Regions from separate parts of the Anaerostipes rhamnosivorans genome, predicted to be linked through region 2. Evidence: a T-box and tRNA genes for the amino acid it is inferred to sense, from the RefSeq annotation. Region 2 holds a T-box; the other holds one or more tRNA genes.
What was found. A T-box is a leader RNA that pairs with one kind of tRNA and senses whether it is charged. The one in region 2 lies ahead of thrS (threonine--tRNA ligase), so its partner is inferred to be a tRNA-Thr.

Region 1 (9,545 bases), 1.4 Mb from region 2:
TTAAGTGGAAAAGGATGTGGGATTTCAGAGACAACTAGGACGTTGGCTTAGAAGCAGCCATACATTGAAAGAGTGCGTAATAGCTCACTAGTCGAGAGATCCTGCGCCGAAAATGTCCGGGGCTAAAACACGACACCGAAGCTGTGGAATGTATTGATACATTGGTAGAGGAGCATTGTAAACGGGATGAAGCCATACCGTAAGGAGTGGTGGACTGTTTAGAAGAGAGAATGCCGGAATGAGTAGCGAGAGGAAGGTGAGAATCCTTCCGGCCGAATATCTAAGGTTTCCAGAGTAAAGCTGATCTGCTCTGGGTAAGTCGGGACCTAAGGCGAGGGCGAGAGCCGTAGTCGATGGACAACTGGTTGAAATTCCAGTACCGCATAAAAACAGAACTGTGGGGACACAGAAGGGAAATGGGAGCCAGGAATGGAAAGACTGGCGCAAGCAGAGGAGCCGTATGGGAGGAAAATCCCTCATGCAAGGCAAAGCTGTGACGCGGACCGAACAAAAGTAGGGAAGCCCAGGCCCCCGGCTGTCAAGAAAAGCCACTATTGTTTTTTATGCGCCCGTACCGTAAACCGACACAGGTGGATGAGGAGAGAATCCTAAGGCCGACGGGAGAAGTGTTGTTAAGGAACTCGGCAAAATGACTCCGTAACTTCGGGAGAAGGAGTGCCATCGAAAGATGGCCGCAGAGAATTGGCCCAAGCAACTGTTTAGCAAAAACACAGGTCTATGCAAAACCGCAAGGTGAAGTATATGGGCTGACGCCTGCCCGGTGCTGGAAGGTTAAGGGGAGGGCTTAGCGAGTGATCGCGAAGGTCTGAACTTAAGCCCCAGTAAACGGCGGCCGTAACTATAACGGTCCTAAGGTAGCGAAATTCCTTGTCGGGTAAGTTCCGACCCGCACGAAAGGCGTAATGATTTGGGCACTGTCTCAACAACACACCCGGTGAAATTGAAATACCAGTGAAGATGCTGGTTACCTGCGCCAGGACGGAAAGACCCCATGGAGCTTTACTCCAGCTTGATACTGGGATTCGGTACTGCATGTACAGGATAGGTGGGAGGCTGTGAAGGAAGGACGCCAGTCCTTCTGGAGCCGCTGTTGGGATACCACCCTTGCAGTATTGGATTTCTAACCAACAGCCGTGATCCGGCTGGGGGACAATGTCAGGTGGGGAGTTTGACTGGGGCGGTCGCCTCCGAAAGGGTATCGGAGGCGCTCAAAGGTCTTCTCAGAATGGTCGGAAACCATTCGCAGAGTGCAAAGGCAGAAGAAGGCTTGACTGTGACACCGACGGGTGGAGCAGGTACGAAAGTAGGACTTAGTGATCCGGTGGTATAACGTGGGATTGCCATCGCTCAACGGATAAAAGCTACCCTGGGGATAACAGGCTTATCACTCCCAAGAGTTCACATCGACGGAGTGGTTTGGCACCTCGATGTCGGCTCATCGCATCCTGGAGCTGTAGCAGGTTCCAAGGGTTGGGCTGTTCGCCCATTAAAGCGGTACGCGAGCTGGGTTCAGAACGTCGTGAGACAGTTCGGTCCCTATCCGGCGCAGGCGGAGGAAATTTGATAGGAGCTGTCCTTAGTACGAGAGGACCGGGATGGACGGACCACTGGTGGATCTGTTGTATTACCAAATGCATAGCAGAGTAGCCAAGTCTGGAAGGGATAAACGCTGAAGGCATCTAAGCGTGAAGCCCCCCTAAAGATAAGATTTCCCATAGAGTAATCTAGTAAGACCCCTTGAAGACGACGAGGTAGATAGGGCAGAGGTGGAAGTGCGGCAACGTATGGAGCTGACTGTTACTAATCGGTCGAGGCTTTAACCAAAGAAGGTAAGGAAGATGTTTGATGAAAGGTTCTGTATGTAGTTTTGAAGGTATACCCAAAGGGCATCCCGTATCTTAAGTCCATCGGACGATGTATTATAAGGTATATTGAATATTCGAAAGCCAAAAGGCAGAGAATAGAAGAGAATGATCCTCGATAGCTCAGTAGGTAGAGCGCACGGCTGTTAACCGTGTTGTCGCTGGTTCGAGCCCAGCTCGGGGAGGTCGGAACACTGAGTGAGAGGGAGTCGGAAGGCAGAACTTGAGGTTAGTGAAAGAAAGGCCGTGAAGCGGTCAGAGAAACAAGGCTCCATGGTCAAGTGGTTAAGACACCGCCCTTTCACGGCGGTAACACGGGTTCAAATCCCGTTGGAGTCATTTAAGAATTATATTTCGCCGTTGTGGCTCAATTGGCAGAGCAGCTGATTTGTAATCAGCAGGTTACCGGTTCAAGTCCGGTCAACGGCTTCATACACTTGGACATAAGTGGTGAGAAGATAAGGACCTTTAGCTCAGTTGGTTAGAGCAATCGGCTCATAACCGATCGGTCCGGGGTTCGAGTCCCCGAGGGTCCATTTGTATAGAGTAAAGTTTTGGCCCGGTGGCTCAGCTGGTTAGAGCGCCGCCCTGTCACGGCGGAGGTCGTGGGTTCGAACCCCATCCGGGTCGTTTCTTTTATAGTTTATATAAGAGAGAATTTCATATTGTGGGATCATAGCTCAGCTGGGAGAGCATCTGCCTTACAAGCAGAGGGTCATAGGTTCGAGCCCTATTGGTCCCATTTCGGGAGAATTTCTCCTAGAATGCCGTTGTGGCGGAACTGGCAGACGCACAGGACTTAAAATCCTGCGGGACTTATACTCCCGTACCGGTTCGATTCCGGTCAACGGCATTGAGCACTAAGTATTATACTAGTGTTGGTTAATTTTATATGTGGGCGTAGCTCAGCTGGATAGAGCGTCTGGCTACGGACCAGAAGGTCGGGAGTTCGAATCTTCTCGCCCACGTAAAGTTCCTTATAGATTTAAATCTATAAGGAACTTTTTTTGTTGTTGACTTTAGTCTATTGAGCAGGTAACGAAGTGTCTGCGAAATAAAAAACCACCTGCTATGCAGGTGAGTTGGGGGAAAGCTTAAGCTTCAAGCAAAAACCCTCCTATGATAAGATTTAAAAAGGTTCGCCAACCAAAAAATAAGATCATAGGAGGGATCCAAATGGACAATAACAGTCTATCACATACAACGTGGAATTGTAAATATCATGTAGTTTTTGCACCAAAGTATCGAAGAAAGATAATCTATGGACAGATCAAGAAGGATGTGGCAAACATACTGAGCATGTTATGCAAACGAAAGGAGATCGAGATCATAGAAGCGGAATGCTGCAGGGACCATGTCCATATGCTGAACAAGATACCACCCAAATACAGTGTGTCACAGATCATGGGATACCTGAAAGGAAAAAGTTCGCTGATGATATTTGACCGGCATGCAAATCTGAAATACAAGTATGGGAATCGACATTTCTGGTGTAGAGGATATTACGTAGATACAGCAGGTAAAAATGCAAAAAAAGATAGAGGAATATATAAAGAAACAGCTACAAGAGGACATCGAATACGACCAAATGACCCTGAAAGAATACATCGACCCGTTTACGGGTGAGCCAGTAAAGTAGGGGGAAGAGAGGCCCGTTAACGGGCACCCGGAGAACGAAGTGTGGTTGGCGGACCGGATCAGAGCATCTTTAGATGCAAGACAAGTAACGGTCCCTTATAGGGACAGGACAAACTACCGGCTGAGCCGGTAGTCCTGATTCAGTCAGACTGTTAATGAATCTTGCCTATCCGTTTGGAATCATCTCTGCACTATATACTTTTCTCACAAAAGTAAGTATTCTACGAAAAAAATGACATAAAAAATCCTTTTTTGTATAGTGAAAGGTTTACTTTACAGAATTGTTGTGGTATAATTCATAACTGTGAATGAAATGTAACAATACTGTAATAAACATAAAATTAATATAAAATATTGAAGTAGGAAGGTAACATCTTTATGAAGTCAATAATAAAGAAGACAGCCATTTGCATGCTTGTCTTTTCTATGATATTAACGTCAGGATTAGCGGTACCGAAAAAAGAAGTAAAAGCGGCACAGAGTACATACAGCGGCAGAATCTGGAAATCATGGGTGAAACTCAGAAAGTCTAAATCCAAAAAGTCCAAAGTAATCCGCAAAATCTCCAAGGGAGAATCTGTACAGGTGCATTACACAAGCGGTAAATGGAGAAAGGTTACATACAAAGGCAAGACAGGATTTGTCTTAAAGAAATATGTTTATATTAATACAAATGCTCCCCGGTTAAGCGGAAGCGCAGAAGAAAAAGGGCAGACAGTTGCATCCTTTGCACAGCGTTTTGTGGGTAACCCATATGTATGGGGAGGAACCAACTTAAACAGCGGGGCAGACTGTTCCGGTTTTGTCGGAGGAGTATACCGTTCCTTTGGATATAAACTGCCAAGAACATCTTCCGATCTCAGGAGTGCAGGAAGAAAGGTAGCTTATAAGGACAAACAGCCGGGAGATTTGATCTGCTACAGCGGTCATGTAGCCATGTACATAGGTAACGGCAAGATCGTCCATGCCAGCACAAGAAAAACAGGAATCAAGATTTCTCCAAAAGCTAACTATAGAAAAGTACTTGCTGTAAGGAGAATCGTAACAGAATAGATCATTTAAAATGTGCAAGAGAGATCCTGCACATTTTTTTCATGTCATAGGAAATTCCTACGGAACCTCCTATGACATGAAAAACGCTCCGCGAGGATGCACACAAAATGCGTAAGGAAATCATTTGACTACGTCAAATCGCATTTGGCGCGCAAAGCGGAACAAGTCCCTTATGATTGGGGGATTTAGGGAGTTGAAGCGGACTTGTCCGCTTTGTTCTGTTTAAAATTAGGAGGAGACCATGAAATCATTGTTATTTGTCAACGGATGCATCAGAGAGGAAGAGTCCAGGACTTTAGTGCTGGCAAGGCAGTTCCTTAATTGTCTGGAAGGAAAATATGAAGTGTCAGAGGTGAGCGGCCTGAGCATTCCTTTGGATCTGGGAGCTCTCAAAAAGAGGGATCAGCTGGCGGCTGAATCTAAATGGGAAGATCCTGTTTTTGACCAGGCAAGGAGGTTCAAAGAGGCAGACAGGATTGTTCTGGCAGCCCCGTTCTGGGAAGGGACATTTCCGGCAGCGGTGCACGCTTATCTGGAGCAGGTCTGTGTTACCGGATTTACCTTTGGTTACCGTGAGGACGGAAAAGCAGAAGGATACTGCAGGGCAGACAGGGCTGTATTCTTTTCAACCAGGGGAGGAATTTACTCTGGGGGAGAAAATAAAAAAGATGACCACGCTGAAAACTTCCTTACATCGATCTTCCGGATGTTGGGAATACCAAGGACAGATACGGTGGCTGCAGAAGGGCTTGATATTATAGGGAATGACGTGGATGCTATTATGGAACAGGCTGCTGGACGAGCAAAGATGCTGGCAGTGGACTTCTAGCCAGAGCATATCTGATTCTTTTCCAGAACATGGTCAGATTTACTTGAAAAAGGGCGTAAAATGCGGTTATATAAATATATAAAATTCAAAAGACAAGAAGAGAGGCGGCAGTCATGTTAAACGTAGAACATTTATCTTACCATATAACAGAAAACGGTGCGGATACCCAGATACTTAAGGATGTCAGCTTCTCCGTCAACGATGGGGAGATGCTGGTGATCACCGGCCCCAACGGCGGAGGAAAGTCCACTATAGCCAAGATCCTTATGGGGATCGAGAAAGCCAGTGCCGGGAAGATCTCTCTGGACGGGGAAGACATTACAAAGTATTCCATTGACCAGAGGGCGGATGCAGGGATCGGATTTGCATTTCAGCAGCCACCGAGATTCAAGGGGCTGACAGCTTCCAGGCTGCTTTCCCTTGCAGCAGGTGAGACACTTCCGGATGAGCGCTGCTGTGAATTGCTGAGCAGTGTGGGGCTCTGCGGAATGGAATACAAAGAGAGAGAAGTGGATGCCACATTGTCAGGCGGGGAGATGAAAAGAATCGAGATTGCCACAGTGTTTGCGAAGGACCATAAAATCTGTATTTTTGATGAGCCTGAGGCAGGCATCGATCTTTGGAGCTTTGCTATGCTGATCAAAGAATTTGAAAAGATCCACAAAGAAAACAAAGCGAGCTTGATCCTGATCTCACATCAGGAGAGGATCATCCGGATGGCAGACCGTATTATGATCATACGGGACGGGCAGGTCCAGGAGATCGGAGCAAAGGAAGAGGTGTATCCGCACCTTATGGCGGAAGAGTCTGAAGAGCAGTGTGCCTGCATGCATGAATAGGGAGGAATGGACATGAAATTAGATCAGATAACTGCAGGAGTGCTTGAGGCCATTGACGGTCAGGGATTTGTACAGAAGGGCGCTTATAATTTAAGGCAGAACGGACAGGCCTTGTGCCATGGAGACAGTGAGAATATCAGGATCGTAAGAAAAGAGGACAAGCCGGGGATCGATATATTTATCAGCGGGCAGACAAAGGGAGAGTCCGTGCATATTCCGGTTGTCGTATCTGCCTCTGGGATGACGGATGTGGTGTATAATGATTTTTACATTGAAGATGGCGCAGATGTCCTAATTGTGGCAGGATGCGGCATACACAATGATGGGGATCAGGAGAGCAGGCATGACGGTATCCATGCATTCCATGTAGGAAGCCATGCCAATGTAAAATATGAAGAGAGACATTACGGGGAAGGGGACGGTACCGGAGGAAGAGTCTTAAACCCCGTGACCAAGATTTATGTGGAGGAAGACTCTGTCTTTACCTTAGACACCACACAGATCAAGGGCGTGGATTCTACAGTCCGGGAAACCCATGTGGAGATGGGAGAGGGATCCAAGCTGTATGTACTTGAAAAGCTCATGACCCATGGAAACCAGCAGGCGGTCTCCAATATGGATATACAGTTAAACGGACAGGAGAGCTCTGCACAAATCATTTCAAGGTCTGTTGCCAAGGGCACATCCACACAAGTCTTCCATCCGAAGGCCATCGGAAATGCATTGTGCCACGCCCATGTTCAGTGTGATTCAATTATCATGGATGAGGCAAAGATCAGTTCCATCCCTGAGATCAATGCCAACCATGTGGATGCACAGATCATACATGAGGCGGCCATCGGACGGATCAACAGCGATCAGCTGATCAAGCTGCGCACCTTCGGGATGACAGAGGAAGAGGCGGAAGCAGTGATCATTGAAGACTTTTTGAAGTAAGGGGTTACAGGTAAGGGGGAGTATCAGGATGCTGGAATCAAGGGAGAATTATCTCGAGGCAATTTTGATGTTGAAGCAGGAAATAGGGCAGGTACGTTCTATAGATATTGCCAGAAAGCTAAGTTACAGCAAGGCGAGTGTCAGCCGGGCAGTAGGAATTTTAAAAAATGGCGGTTATATTACCGTGGATGCAAAAGGGTATATCTCTCTTACAGCTGAAGGCTTAGCAAAGGCAGAGGCTATCTATGAGAGACACAGGACATTGACGTCATTTTTTATGGAGATTGCAGGGGTACCGGAACATGTGGCAGAAGAAGATGCCTGCAGATGTGAACATGTGCTGAGTAAACAGACTTTCCAGGGAATCAAGATGTACTTGAATGAAAATGGCGTGTGCTGAAGAAAACGTGTATAATATAGATACAGAAACTTATCAGTGATACAAGGAGGTTTTGACATGGAATTGACAGCAGGAATCAAAGGCAGCCAGGAAATGACCGCGAGGGCGGAACACTCCGCAAACAACGTAGGAGACGGAATGCTGGATGTATTTTCAACACCGTCCATGATCGCACTGATGGAGAAGACGGCATGGGCCAGCATAGAACCGTATTTAGATGATGGGGTTGGGACTGTTGGGACACAGATGAATGTCAAACATCAGGCAGCTACGCCCATCGGCAAAAAGATCCGCTGTGAGAGTGAACTGATACAGGCAGACGGAAGAAGGCTTGTATTTACAGTGAAGGCATATGATGAGGCAGGACAGATCGGAGAGGGGGAGCATGAGCGCTTCATCGTGCAGAAGGAAAAGTTTCAGGAGAAAGCACTTCATAGATAAGGAGGTAGCACTATGGGAAGACTTGAAGGAAAGGTAGCGATCATAACAGGAGGCAACTCCGGAGTAGGAGAACAGGCGGCAAAAAGATTTGCAAAAGAGGGAGCCAAGGTTATTATCACTGCCAGAAGGAAGGAAAAGCTGGAGGCTGTGGAGGCAGATATCAAGGCTGACGGTGGGACAGTGTTGGCACTTCAGGGAGATATATCGGTCCCTGAGGATGGAAAACGGATGGTAGATGCAGCCGTAGAGCATTTCGGTACTTTGGATATCCTTGTGAACAATGCAGGGGTATTGGACGAGGGACTGCTTCCTATCGACAGAGTTGCGGATAGCGAGATCGACAAGATCGTGGACATCAACACAAAAGGAACGATGTATTTTATCCGTGCGGCTCTTGAGGTCATGTTAAAGAATAAGAGCGGATCGATTATTAATGTGGCCAGTATTGCTGGGGTAAACGGAGGCGGTGGAGCTGCTTATGTGGCTTCCAAAGCTGCTGTGCTGGGTATTACCAAGCATACGGCTATGCGGTGCGCAAAGGATGGTATACGGTGCAATGCCCTTTGTCCAGGCATGATCAAGACCCCGATGACAGCGGGGCAGACAATGGAGACCATGGATCCGGATATGATGGGTGCCATGGCGCTGCACTCTGATCTACAGAGACCTGCCTGCTCTGCAGAGGATGTCGCAAATTCGATTCTGTTTCTGGCAAGCGATGAAGCTGCGCCGATCACAGGACAATGCATTGTAATGGATTACGGTGCTAATCTTTAATAAAACAGGCTCAGGGACCTTCCATAAAAGAAGGTCCCTGTTTTTGTTCATTATACGTAAAAGTTATTATGTATCAGGCAGCTCTGAACAATAGCAGATATGGTTTTCCCCTTTCTTTTTTGCAAAGTAGAGTGCCCTGTCGGCATTGGACCACAGCGAATGAAAATCCTTTCCGTGTTCTGGGTAGAAGCCGATGCCCACAGATACATAGATGGGGCTTTGAAGATTGAACTTTTTCTGATAATCAGCCCAATTGTGGAAAAACAGTTCCAACGATTCTGTAAGCCTTTCTTTGTGTATGGAAGAACAGGGAACATAGATGATAAATTCGTCCCCGCCGATCCTTCCGTTGATTTCCTTCGGAAATGTTTTCAAGAGACTCTTGGCAATGGAGATCAGAATCTGGTCTCCGAATGGATGGCCGTACCTGTCGTTGTAGGTTTTGAAATTATCGATATCCATCGTGATCAAAATACCTGAGGGTTTCTTTTCCATCAGCAGGCTGATGTTTTCTTCCATACAGCGTCTGCTCATAAGATCTGTCAGATAATCAAACTGGGAATAATATATATTCTTTTTGTCTTTCTGACTGAAATCCGGTACGGACTGATGAAGATGGAGAAGCTTCCATGAGCCGTCTCTGAGCTCCGTAATCATACTAAAGCGCAGATGGCGGGCCGGAAGATATGTTTTGCAGGAGCGTTGGCTTAACTTGATCTCGCCCGTAACGAGAAAAAGATTTTCTCTAA
Region 2 (10,980 bases):
TAATCAAACACGGTGAGTAATTCATCATCTTTAAATCCGCATTTATGATAACACTTTCTTGCAGGAATCCCTTTGGGATCACCGGATGCAAATGTCACCACCTGGATCTGATCGCCTGTTCTGAAGTCAGATTTCATTTTTTCAATCATGGATCTTGCAATTCCTTTTTGTCTGGCTTCAGGATGTACTGCCAGGAACTCAAGCTCACAGTCTGCTTTTGAATAAAGCAATAAGCCAATGATATTCCCAGCTTCGTTCACGGCCAATACAGCCTCTCTGTGTTTGATACAGTTTTCCAGAGCTTTTTTAAATCCTTCTTTCTCATATCCTGCAAAGTCATCTTTGACGACCTCTACAAATTCAATACATATATTTATATCGTTGTATCCAACATAATTAATCGTCATTTGGCACTCCCCTTCCTAGTCTTTCCAATTCCACCATTTTAGCTTTTCCGGTTCATGTACCTCTGTGGAGGCATAATATACAGCACACCGGTATACATAAAGCTGGCATCGGTCTATATGGCAGCCCTTCATCATACATTCTCTCTCATATAGTTCTTCCGGGTCTGCCCCTTTTAATGACTGTATGGTAGTATATCCGAGCATTTGAAGGGCCTCTTCTGTCTTTTTTCCCACACCGGGAATGTTCCTTAATTCACCCATATTTTCTCCTGTAATGATTCTCTCCTATGTTCTTTTTTTATTTTAACACACAACTAGATCTTCTGCATTCTTCTGATTCTATTTTGACATAATATAGAACTTGATATATTATTAATGTGCAGTTTAGAAAAATTATTCAGGTTTTGGTCAAGTATTATAAAATCAAGGAGGTTCCTCACCTATGGGAAAAATGACAGTGTATCACGGCAGCTATACTTCTGTTCCGTATCCTGAAATTAGAAAAGGAAGAAATACAAAAGATTTTGGAACTGGATTTTACTGTACTGTAATACGGGAACAGGCAGAACGATGGGCAAAAAGATATGACCAGCCAATGGTTAATGTCTATACAGTTCGTTTTAATTCAGGCTTGAATATTCTAGAGTTTAAAGAAATGTCGGAACAGTGGCTTGATTTTATAATTAATTGCAGGAATGGAGTACCGCATGATTATGACATTGTCATCGGTGCAATGGCAAATGATCAAATTTACAACTATATTGCGGATTTTATTGACGGAATCATTACCAGAGAACAGTTTTGGGCTTTGGCTAAATTCAAGTATCCAACCCATCAGATTAACTTCTGCTCTGTAGAAGCATTAAAATGTCTGACTTTTGTATCATGTGAGGAGGTGGACCGATGACAGGAAGAGAAGACAAAAAAGAGAACGATCTTTTTTTTACCTGTAGTCTGATTGATTATATAGCCCGAAAAACAAAAAATAAAAGATCTGCTGTGGCAAATGCTTTAGGCAAAGATTTAATTACAAAAATTTATGATTTAGCAGATGTATATCACAGTGACAATATCGACCGAGTGAGCGATGATTTTATCTCAGCTGCCAAACTTCAGAATGGTGATTTTGATAATGTATCTTCTGCAAAATATGCTGTTCCAAGCCACTGGGATATTGGAAAAGTCTACAAACGCCTGATTCTTGGTATTGCGAAAGAAAAAGAAATGGATATCCCTGATGCTCTGCTGGCTGCATACAATTCGTTTGTCAGTGATAAAATTGATGATTATAACAGCAGCTTCTATTATGACGCTCCACAAAATATTTTAAATGCTTTTTTAGATGGAAAAATTGAATAAGTTCTTAATATGATAGAATCCCAGAGCAATTCAATCTCCGGGATTCTATTAATTATATGATCATGTAATGTCCTTCTTCTCTGCCATCCGAACACATATCCCGGCAAACAGCAATGAAATAACAGTAAGGATAGACGGTATAAAGATATTTTCCCGCAGAGAGGCTCCGCCGATGTTTCCCTGCATAAGAACAATCAGTAAAAAAGAGGAGACAATGGCTGCCTTTGAGGATTTAGCTTTCATCCCGATAAAAAGTGCGATAAAACTAATACAGATTGTGGAAGCAGATTTTAAAAGCGTTGTCAGATAAAACATTGGATCAGTAAGCGATACATCCATCGGGAAAGAGGAATTTTGATAAAAATTCATACCAAGCTGGACAACAGCGTAACATATCAATTTGGCAGCAACCAAAGATACAAAACTAAAGATCCAGACAGCTGCGATTTTGGAGATCATAATTTTCTTTCGGCTTACCGGATAAGTAAACATCAGCTCCATAGTTTTGTTTTTATATTCAGATATAATAAATGTAGCATGCATGACAGCGGCAAAGATTAAAAATGAGATATCTGTCAATAGTTCTACATTTGTGGAGATCCCCATTTGCTTCAAAGCCATATCCGGGACTCCTGTTGCGGAATCATCGGCAATCCCCAGAAATGCCATAGCAAAATTAAATATTGCTAATACTGCGATTAAGATTGCAGCACCAGCAATATATTTGCTGATTTTATGCTTTTGCCATTCTAACTTTATTAATTTAAACATAGGACTTTCCCTCCCCTTCTGATTGTGCTGTAAGTTTCAAAAAATAATCTTCCAGTGAATCATTTTTTCTTTTCAATGCATCTATTTCCACGTTATTTTGTGAGAGCACTCTGGACAAAGTGCCAGTGGAAACAGAACTGTCATAGATCCGAATTTCACCTTCATCCATTACTTTAAAATCAGAAACCGAGAGCTTCTCTTCCAGGACAAATGAGGTGTGCTTCACGTCAGAGGTCACAAGTTCGATATAGGCAAGACTTCCCTCGGAAATCTCCTGCATAGACAGTTCATTGAGCATATGGCCGTGATGGATAATCCCGATCGTATCCGCCAGATTTTCCACTTCTGATAAAAGGTGACTGGATATAAGGATTGTAATGCCATATTCATCGCACAAAGTTCTTAAAAGATCCCTGATCTGCTTCATTCCTGCAGGATCCAGCCCGTTATATGGCTCATCGAGAATCAGTAGTTCCGGTTTAGCAAGAACTGCCCTGGCAATCCCAAGACGCTGTTTCATACCCAGAGAATAGCTTTTCACATGTTGTCTGGCTGCACCTGTGAGATCCAGCATGTCAAGTGCACTGCCCACACAGTCAGGACTGTAGTATCCCATATATTCGCAGTGCAGCTTTAAATTTTCTTCTCCGCTTAGTTCTTCATAAAACACAGGAAACTCGATCATACTCCCCATCCGTTTTAAAAGATCATGGGAGGAGGGGCCAAGTTTATTCCCAAACAGTTCGATCTCTCCTGAGGTTGGCTTCCAAAGATTTGTGACAAGCTTCATGGTTGTTGTCTTTCCTGCACCGTTTGGTCCCAGGAATCCGTAAATCTCACCTTTGTGCACCGACATATTCAGATCTGAAAGAATTTCTTTTCCGTCAACGGTCTTGGTAAGATGAGATGTTTTCAATACATCTTTCATAATATGTTTCTCCCTTCCTTTTTCATTTATCATACAGCTTTGGATTTTCAGAACTGTTGAATAAATCTTACGAATTTCTTTCGGAGAAAGATTTAATAATTAAATTTGTTTAATTGCAGCGTAAATGTAGTTTTTTCGTATGGAATGCTCTGTAAAGAAAGGTTCCCGCCCATCCTCACCGCAAGTGCTTTTGCGATTGTAAGGCCAAGTCCGTTGCCGCCCATGTTTTTGTTTCTAGAATCGTCCAGCGTGTACAATCTGTCAAACACATGGGACAAATTCTCCTTGGCTATCCCCTTCCCTTTGTCCGTCACATTAATAAAAACTGTAGATTCTTCTTCTCTCAGTCTGACCCCAAGATAGCTTCCATCTGATCCATAGCGGATGACATTTGTGATCAAATTAAATAAGATGCGGCTTATGGCATCCTCATTTCCATATACAAACACATCTTTTTCGGGAATATCAATTTCCACATCAAAATCTTTTGCTGTGAGAATATTGTAGAAATCCACAACGTTCTGTCTTAAGATCTCATTGATCGAAAGTTTTGACATGGTCAGATCTGTATCACCGGCCTCTATTTTTGACAATGTGAAAAATTCATTGATCAATTCCATCAACTGGGTGGCTTTTCTCTGAATCTTCTTTAATGCTGTTTTATTTTCCCCCGGCTGATTTGACATAATTTCAAGATATCCAAGGATAACGGTCAACGGAGTTTTAATATCATGAGATACATTCGAGAGCATTTTTTTAGAGGCAATCTCTGCTTTTTTATAATCAGCTTTTACCTTTTGGCGGTCCTCCAGCAGGCGGTTCATCTGGCAGATTAAATCTGCAATCTCTGCCGAACCGGTAAAGGACATTACTTTTTCGTCCGTATCCTCCGTTAAAATCCTGTCGAGCTGTCTAGTAAGCTCTGCAATATTTTTCGTCTGGTTTTTATATCGAAAGTACTCTGCTGTAAAGAAAACAGCGAAAAGCAGAGTTAATACTACCAATATGTAAAGGATGGGCATTGTCATAGATTTTCCCCCAGCTTATAACCAATTCCCCAAACCGTTATGATATACTTGGGTTTCCGGGCATTATTTTCTATTTTATTCCTCAGTCTGCTGATGTGGACGTTCACTGCATTTTCATCTCCCATGTAGTAATCTTTCCATACAGCAGAATAAATCTGTTCCTTGGTATATACTTTTTTGGGATTCCCCATAAGAAGCTTAAGAATTTCAAATTCTTTTGCAGTTAAATCCAGTTTCTTTCCATTTTTAGAAACCGTGTAATCATCCAGATTCATGGTGAGTTCTCCGGCTTTCAGAAGCTGCAAAGATTCAGGCTGCTCTGCAAAGGTTAAATACTGGGTTGTCCTGCGTATGTTTGCCTTAATTCTTGCTAATACCTCTGTCACAGAAAAGGGTTTGGTAATATAATCATCTGCACCTAAAAGAAGTCCCAGTGACTTATCAAGTTCCGTATCCTTTGCTGATAGAATGATGATCGGAACAACACTATCTTCCCTGATTTTTTTCATAACTTCCATTCCGCTCAGTTTCGGGATCATCAGATCCAGCAGCACCAGATCATAAGAACCTTCAAAAAACTTCTGACAGGCCATCTCACCGTCAAAAGCTGTTTCCACTTCAAATGCTTCTCTGCTCAAAAAATCTTCCAGCATCTCGCTGATTTCCATATCATTTTCAATCAATAATAGCTTCACAATACCCCGGTTCCTTTCTGTTTTGTATCTATTGTCTTTATTTTATCATAAGAAACAATTTGAGTATATTCAAATAATGCTTGCACTCTTCGATATTATTCGATAAAATATCTCTAGCGGGGTATGGCTCAGCTTGGTTAGAGCGCACGACTGGGGGTCGTGAGGTCGCAGGTTCAAATCCTGTTACCCCGATTTATCATTTAGTCAGTAATTAAAGAACATCCCGAATACGTTCATTGCCGTATTCGGGATGTTCTCATTTATTTCTCTTCGTCTTCTTTTTCTACCTGGCGAATTTCTTTTGTTTTAATTTCTTTTTTGACCGCAGAAAGGAATTCATCTAAGGACATCTGCCCCTCATCTCCCTTAAAACGGCTTCTTACGGAAACGGCCTGGTTTTCTTCTTCTTTTCCTCCCACAACTAGCATATATGGGATCTTATGAAGCTGTGCCTCCCGGATCTTATAACCCATTTTTTCAGCCCTGGTGTCAATCTCAGCGCGGATGCCGGCTTCTTTTAACGCATCCAGCACCTTGTTTCCATAGTCTAAATGCTTGTCAGAGATCGGAATGACCTTCACCTGCACTGGTGCCAGCCAGGTTGGGAATGCTCCTGCGAAGTGTTCGATCAGGATACCGATAAACCGTTCGATGGAACCAAAAGCAACCCTGTGGATCATGATCGGACGGTGCTTCTCTCCGTCTGCTCCAGTGTAATGGAGGTCAAACCGCAGAGGAAGCTGGAAGTCTAACTGAATGGTTCCGCACTGCCATGTTCTTCCGATGGAATCTTCCAGATGGAAATCAATCTTCGGCCCGTAGAATGCTCCATCCCCTTCATTGACTACATAGTCAAGTCCAAGATCATCCAGTGCACTCCTCAAAGAATCTGTAGCCATCTCCCAGTCCTCATCAATTCCCATGCTGTCTTCCGGCCGGGTGGACAATTCCACATGGTATTTGAATCCAAACAGGCTGTAAACCTGGTCGATCAACGCTGCGACGCCTTTGATCTCATCTTTGATCTGCTCCGGCATCATAAAGATATGGGCATCATCCTGTGTAAAACAGCGGACACGCATCAGTCCGTGGAGCTGTCCGGATTTTTCGTGGCGGTGTACCAATCCCAGTTCTCCCATACGCAGCGGCAGGTCACGATAAGAGCGTGGCTCTGACTGGTATACTAAAACGCCGCCTGGGCAGTTCATAGGTTTGATGGCAAAGTCTTCTTCATCGATGACCGTTGTGTACATATTTTCCTGGTAGTGATCCCAGTGTCCGGATGTCTCCCACAGGTGCCTGCTCAGCATGATCGGACTGGAGATCTCTACATATCCTGCTTTGTTATGGATTTCTCTCCAGTAGTCCAGCAAAGTATTTTTAAGCACCATACCATTAGGTAAAAAGAATGGGAATCCCGGCCCTTCATCTCTCATCATAAAGAGTCCGAGTTCTTTTCCAAGCTTTCTGTGGTCACGTTTTTTCGCTTCCTCCATCATGGTCAAGTAATCTTTCAGATCTGCTTTTTTTGCAAATGCAGTTCCATAGATACGGGTGAGCATCTGATTCTTTTCATTACCGCGCCAGTAGGCTCCGGCGATGCTTGTGAGCTTAAACGCTTTCACAGGCTTTGTTGTCATCAGATGAGGTCCTGCACACAGGTCAATGAATTCACCCTGCTGATAGAAACTGATAACGGAATCCTCAGGAAGATCCTCGATGAGCTCGACCTTGTACGGTTCCTTGCGTTCCTTCATAAATGCGATTGCTTCTTCTCTTGGTTTCGTAAAACAAGTGATCTCCAGATTTTCTTTTACGATCTTTTTCATTTCTGCTTCGATCTTCTCCAGATCATCCTGTGTAAATGGAGTATCCTTCTCCATGTCATAATAAAATCCATTGTCGATAGACGGCCCGATAGCAAGCTTTGTCTCCGGGTACAGGCGTTTTACAGCCTGGGCTAAAATATGGGATGCAGTATGGCGAAAAGCGTGTCTTCCCCCTTCCGAGTCAAAGGTAAGGATACTCAGCTCGCAGTCATCCTCTACAATCGTCCTTAAATCCACGACTTCCCCGTTGATCTCCCCTGCACAAGCAACTCTTGCAAGTCCTTCACTGATATCCTTTGCGATATCAATGACAGACATGCTCTGGCCGTACTCTTTAACAGATCCATCTTTTAATGTAATCTTCATAGTATTTTTCCTTTCTTGTATTGTAATTAAGAACAAAGCAGCCTTCCTTGGCACATCGTGTGCATCATGCCCGGAGGGCTTTTTTATTCCATAGGGAGAACATTCCTATGGAATAAAAAAAGCCCCATGGAAAAATCCATGGGACGTTATTCACGCGGTTCCACCCTTGGTTGCCTGCTTCATATCGTAAAGCAGACCACTTCGTTGACGATAACGGTGTCGGCCGGGCTGGTTTGCAGCCGCTCGGAGGTGGTCTTCATCTGTTTTAGTACTTAAGATGCTCTCACCAAATGCATCTCTCTCTGGAAGACTTTCACAGATTACTCTTCTCTTCAACGCTTTTTTATTTCCCACATATTATAACACTGTTAATTTGTGAAATCAATCCTTTTTCATAGCAAAAAAATTTAGCTGCCAGAAACAAACTTATCTCTAATCGTTCTGAGTGATCCCCTTTCCGACATTGGGAGATCCCGCTGAGTAAACCTGGTCTGTCAGAAAAAGTCCCAGCAGCATAGAACAGACAAAAACCATGACTCTCGGCTGAAGTCTCTGTATCATATTGTCAAGAAACGGCGCCAGGACGTATACAATGGCCAGCCCGCCAATACCGAAAACAAGCAGGCCTTCCGCGCAGACCCTGCCGTGGATATTCAGAAAGTATCCGCTGTAATCCCACCATCTTTGCCCGTGATGCATCGTTTCCAGAAAGACAGAAGTAAAATATTCCACACATCCGCAGACAGCCACGATACTGATAAATTCCAGAATCGGTTTTTGTCTCAGTTTATTTAACAGTGTCAGGATCAAGATTCCGCCGGCTCCGTAGATGGGAATCCAGGGACCGTGAAGGATTCCCCTGTTGGTAAAAACACCGCTGGCGATTAAATGCAGGCTCACTTCCCAAATCCAGCCCAGAAAGGACAAGATAAAGAAAAGCAGCGTCAATGACCATAAGGTATAACGGCGCATATAATGCAGAGTCTCAATTCTGCGGCGTTTTTTGCTTTCCGGCATCATACTCAGCCTAGTGGGATAAGAATCTTTGTCTGCCGCATTTTTCATGGCCTGGATGTGAAGCTGCTCTGTCTGGTATCGTTCATATTCTTTTTCGGCCTCTGTGTTGATCAATACGATGCCAAGATAGTCTGAAAAAAACCTGCTGAGCTTTGTGCGGCGGTCCTTAAATTGACTAGCTGCTTCTATAATCTGGAGTACATCTCCATATGCAGATTGAATTGCTTGTTCGTCTGCTTTCTCAAACAAATATTTGTCATTGAGCAGCTCTGAATTAGGGATTCCTTTTTCCTTTGCTTTATTTCTTAAGTATGTATAGTATTCACAAAAAGCCGCCGTCCGGTAGGCATTGGAGTAAAAAACTGCACTCAGGCCAAGTGTCATAAGTTCCAGCAGCCACCAGCCCAGGAAGGACATTTCAAATAAAAAACACTGCCACTTATGTCCGTTCATCATCTCTCTGGACAGCCGGATTGCATCCCGGGATTTGATCGACGGATTTTCTGCCATGATGTAAGGCACGAGGTAATAGGAATACTTTTTTATGATGCCCCCTATGACCGTAAAAGACCACAGAAACAGAAAAATAGAAACGATAAGCATCGTCTTGGACGCACGGAGCCATTTTTTTACCCGTAGCAGGAATAACACACGCTGGGCCGGAACTTTGCGGTAAATACGCCCTTCCAGAAACATCCTGCGGGAGATGACGGCGAAGGTATTGACAATGAGAATCCAAAAGGATAAAACAGCAGCCAGGCAAAAAACCAGTAATATGGCTAGAGTAACATTCTGAGAGCCAAACAGGGAATTCATACCCGATGCCAGTGTGACCAGGAGAGATCCAGAGGTGACGCCATTGAGTATCTGTGCAAAGACTCCTCTGCTCCGTCCGAATGCGGGGTTCTGCTTTTTGGATGCGTCGATATGTTCTTTCTCAATCTTTTTGGAAAGCTTTCTGCCGGATTCGGTGTCCCCTGCCGCGATATCCTCTGCCACATCCACAACACCTTTTGAAGTGGCCACTGTGCCGGATACTGCTGCATGAGTGAACTCCGTAGAATATGTTTTGATGGATTTTATCGAGTCAGAAAACTCGGAACCAAGGAATGCGGAAACAAGACAGATGGCAAGAAATAGAGCGTAATGCCTTTTCACCGTCTGTCTGGCTTGTTTTTTCATTTCTTTTCTTGTCAAGATCTTATCTCCATATCCGGACCACATAAGCCTGGCGGTTTAAAGGGTCTCTTTTTTGATAGTCAAAGAGCAGGAGGGTTTCCTTCCGGCTCCCGTCCCCCGCAACATCAAACTGGAACTTTTCGATGTGGGACATCTTCCGCAGATTTTTATTGGCATAGGCAGAAAGTTCCCGATTCTTTGGAAGTATATTGTCATAGAGATCATACAGCTCGTCTTTGTTTACCGTGTATTCCCCGGAAAAAGACGGCCTGTTTTTGATATTTTCTCTTAAATATAAGTCGTAGGTTAACAGTTCCCGGTAAAGCGGAAGACTCTCATTCCCTGCATACCGGCAGATAAATTCCTCCAGTATCTCATAGGAGGCGATCCGGGAATGATTCATCTTGTGATATCCCTTCTCCTCATAAAAATTCCCCAGACACTGATACATGTGAAAGGGCGAGGAGAACTCATGCTCCAAATATTCCATTGTGTTGGCAAACTGCCCGCTGTTATAATAGATCTCCACCATATTCTCTATGGATTTCAGAGTCATCATATCCTCATAGGGAAGCCATTTGGTATACAGAACCTCATAGGGAGGCGTATCCTTGTATACAAGGCCATATTCATGCTTTTTCTTTTCCATATGGGAGCCTTTGAGCACCTTTAAAAATCCCAGCTGAAGCTGTTCCGGCCTTACCTTGTAAACGTCATTAAATGACGAAGCAAAGCTTTGCAGGTCCTCATATGGAAGTCCTGCGATCAGATCCAGATGCTGGTGGATGTTGTGCCCCTCATTGATCTTTTTGACGATTCCTGCCACCTTCTTAAAATCCATTGTCCGGTGGATCTCACGGATGGTCTCAGGATTTGTGGATTGAACACCGATCTCTAATTGGATCAGGCCGGGACGCATGTCTGAGATCAGCTGCAGTTCTTCTTCATTGAGCAGATCGGCTGCCACTTCAAAATGAAAGTTCGTGACTCCATTGTCATGTTCCTTGAGATACCTCCATATAGCCATAGCATGTGTACGATTACAGTTAAAAGTCCGGTCAACAAACTTTACCTGGGGAACCTTGTGGTCAATAAAAAATTGGAGCTCTTTTTTTACCAGGGAAAGATCCCTGAACCGAAGGCATTTATCAATGGAAGAAAGACAGTAGCTGCAGGAAAACGGGCAGCCGCGGCTGGATTCATAATATATGATCTTATGCTGAAAGTCCTCCATATGGTCATATACAAAAGGGACCTTGCTAAGGTCCATCACCGGCCTCCATGGATTGTCTGTGATTGTTTCTCCGCTCCTCCAGGTGATGCCGTCAATCTGTGAAAGATCATCTTTTTTGCCGTGATAATAGTCCATCAGTTCCAAAAAGGTCTCTTCCCCTTCTCCTT

Region 1: it encodes a tRNA-Thr, which carries the amino acid that the T-box ahead of thrS (threonine--tRNA ligase) is inferred to sense. The anticodon was not compared.

The regions. Positions count from the first base shown of each region.
Region 1 is NZ_CP040058.1:3,139,772-3,149,316, reverse strand. It holds rRNA gene AR1Y2_RS15525 (23S ribosomal RNA) at 1-1,845, shown strand, start outside; tRNA gene AR1Y2_RS15520 (tRNA-Asn) at 1,996-2,068, shown strand; tRNA gene AR1Y2_RS15515 (tRNA-Glu) at 2,151-2,222, shown strand; tRNA gene AR1Y2_RS15510 (tRNA-Thr) at 2,240-2,312, shown strand; tRNA gene AR1Y2_RS15505 (tRNA-Ile) at 2,346-2,419, shown strand; tRNA gene AR1Y2_RS15500 (tRNA-Asp) at 2,440-2,513, shown strand; tRNA gene AR1Y2_RS15495 (tRNA-Val) at 2,553-2,625, shown strand; tRNA gene AR1Y2_RS15490 (tRNA-Leu) at 2,650-2,736, shown strand; tRNA gene AR1Y2_RS15485 (tRNA-Arg) at 2,778-2,851, shown strand; partial or broken gene tnpA (IS200/IS605 family transposase) at 3,060-3,522, shown strand; gene AR1Y2_RS15475 (C40 family peptidase) at 3,900-4,574, shown strand; gene AR1Y2_RS15470 (NAD(P)H-dependent oxidoreductase) at 4,816-5,403, shown strand; gene AR1Y2_RS15465 (ABC transporter ATP-binding protein) at 5,517-6,242, shown strand; gene AR1Y2_RS15460 (SufB/SufD family protein) at 6,255-7,178, shown strand; gene AR1Y2_RS15455 (metal-dependent transcriptional regulator) at 7,207-7,578, shown strand; gene AR1Y2_RS15450 (thioesterase family protein) at 7,636-8,019, shown strand; gene AR1Y2_RS15445 (SDR family NAD(P)-dependent oxidoreductase) at 8,032-8,796, shown strand; gene AR1Y2_RS15440 (diguanylate cyclase domain-containing protein) at 8,863-9,545, opposite strand, start outside.
Region 2 is NZ_CP040058.1:1,771,400-1,782,379, forward strand. It holds gene AR1Y2_RS08770 (GNAT family N-acetyltransferase) at 1-407, opposite strand, end outside; gene AR1Y2_RS08775 (helix-hairpin-helix domain-containing protein) at 423-668, opposite strand; gene AR1Y2_RS08780 (DUF3990 domain-containing protein) at 850-1,314, shown strand; gene AR1Y2_RS08785 (hypothetical protein) at 1,311-1,766, shown strand; gene AR1Y2_RS08790 (ABC transporter permease) at 1,827-2,537, opposite strand; gene AR1Y2_RS08795 (ABC transporter ATP-binding protein) at 2,530-3,465, opposite strand; gene AR1Y2_RS08800 (sensor histidine kinase) at 3,558-4,493, opposite strand; gene AR1Y2_RS08805 (response regulator transcription factor) at 4,490-5,188, opposite strand; tRNA gene AR1Y2_RS08810 (tRNA-Pro) at 5,306-5,380, shown strand; gene thrS (threonine--tRNA ligase) at 5,449-7,383, opposite strand; T-box leader at 7,520-7,728, opposite strand; gene AR1Y2_RS08825 (DUF975 family protein) at 7,816-9,597, opposite strand; gene AR1Y2_RS08830 (B12-binding domain-containing radical SAM protein) at 9,602-10,980, opposite strand, start outside.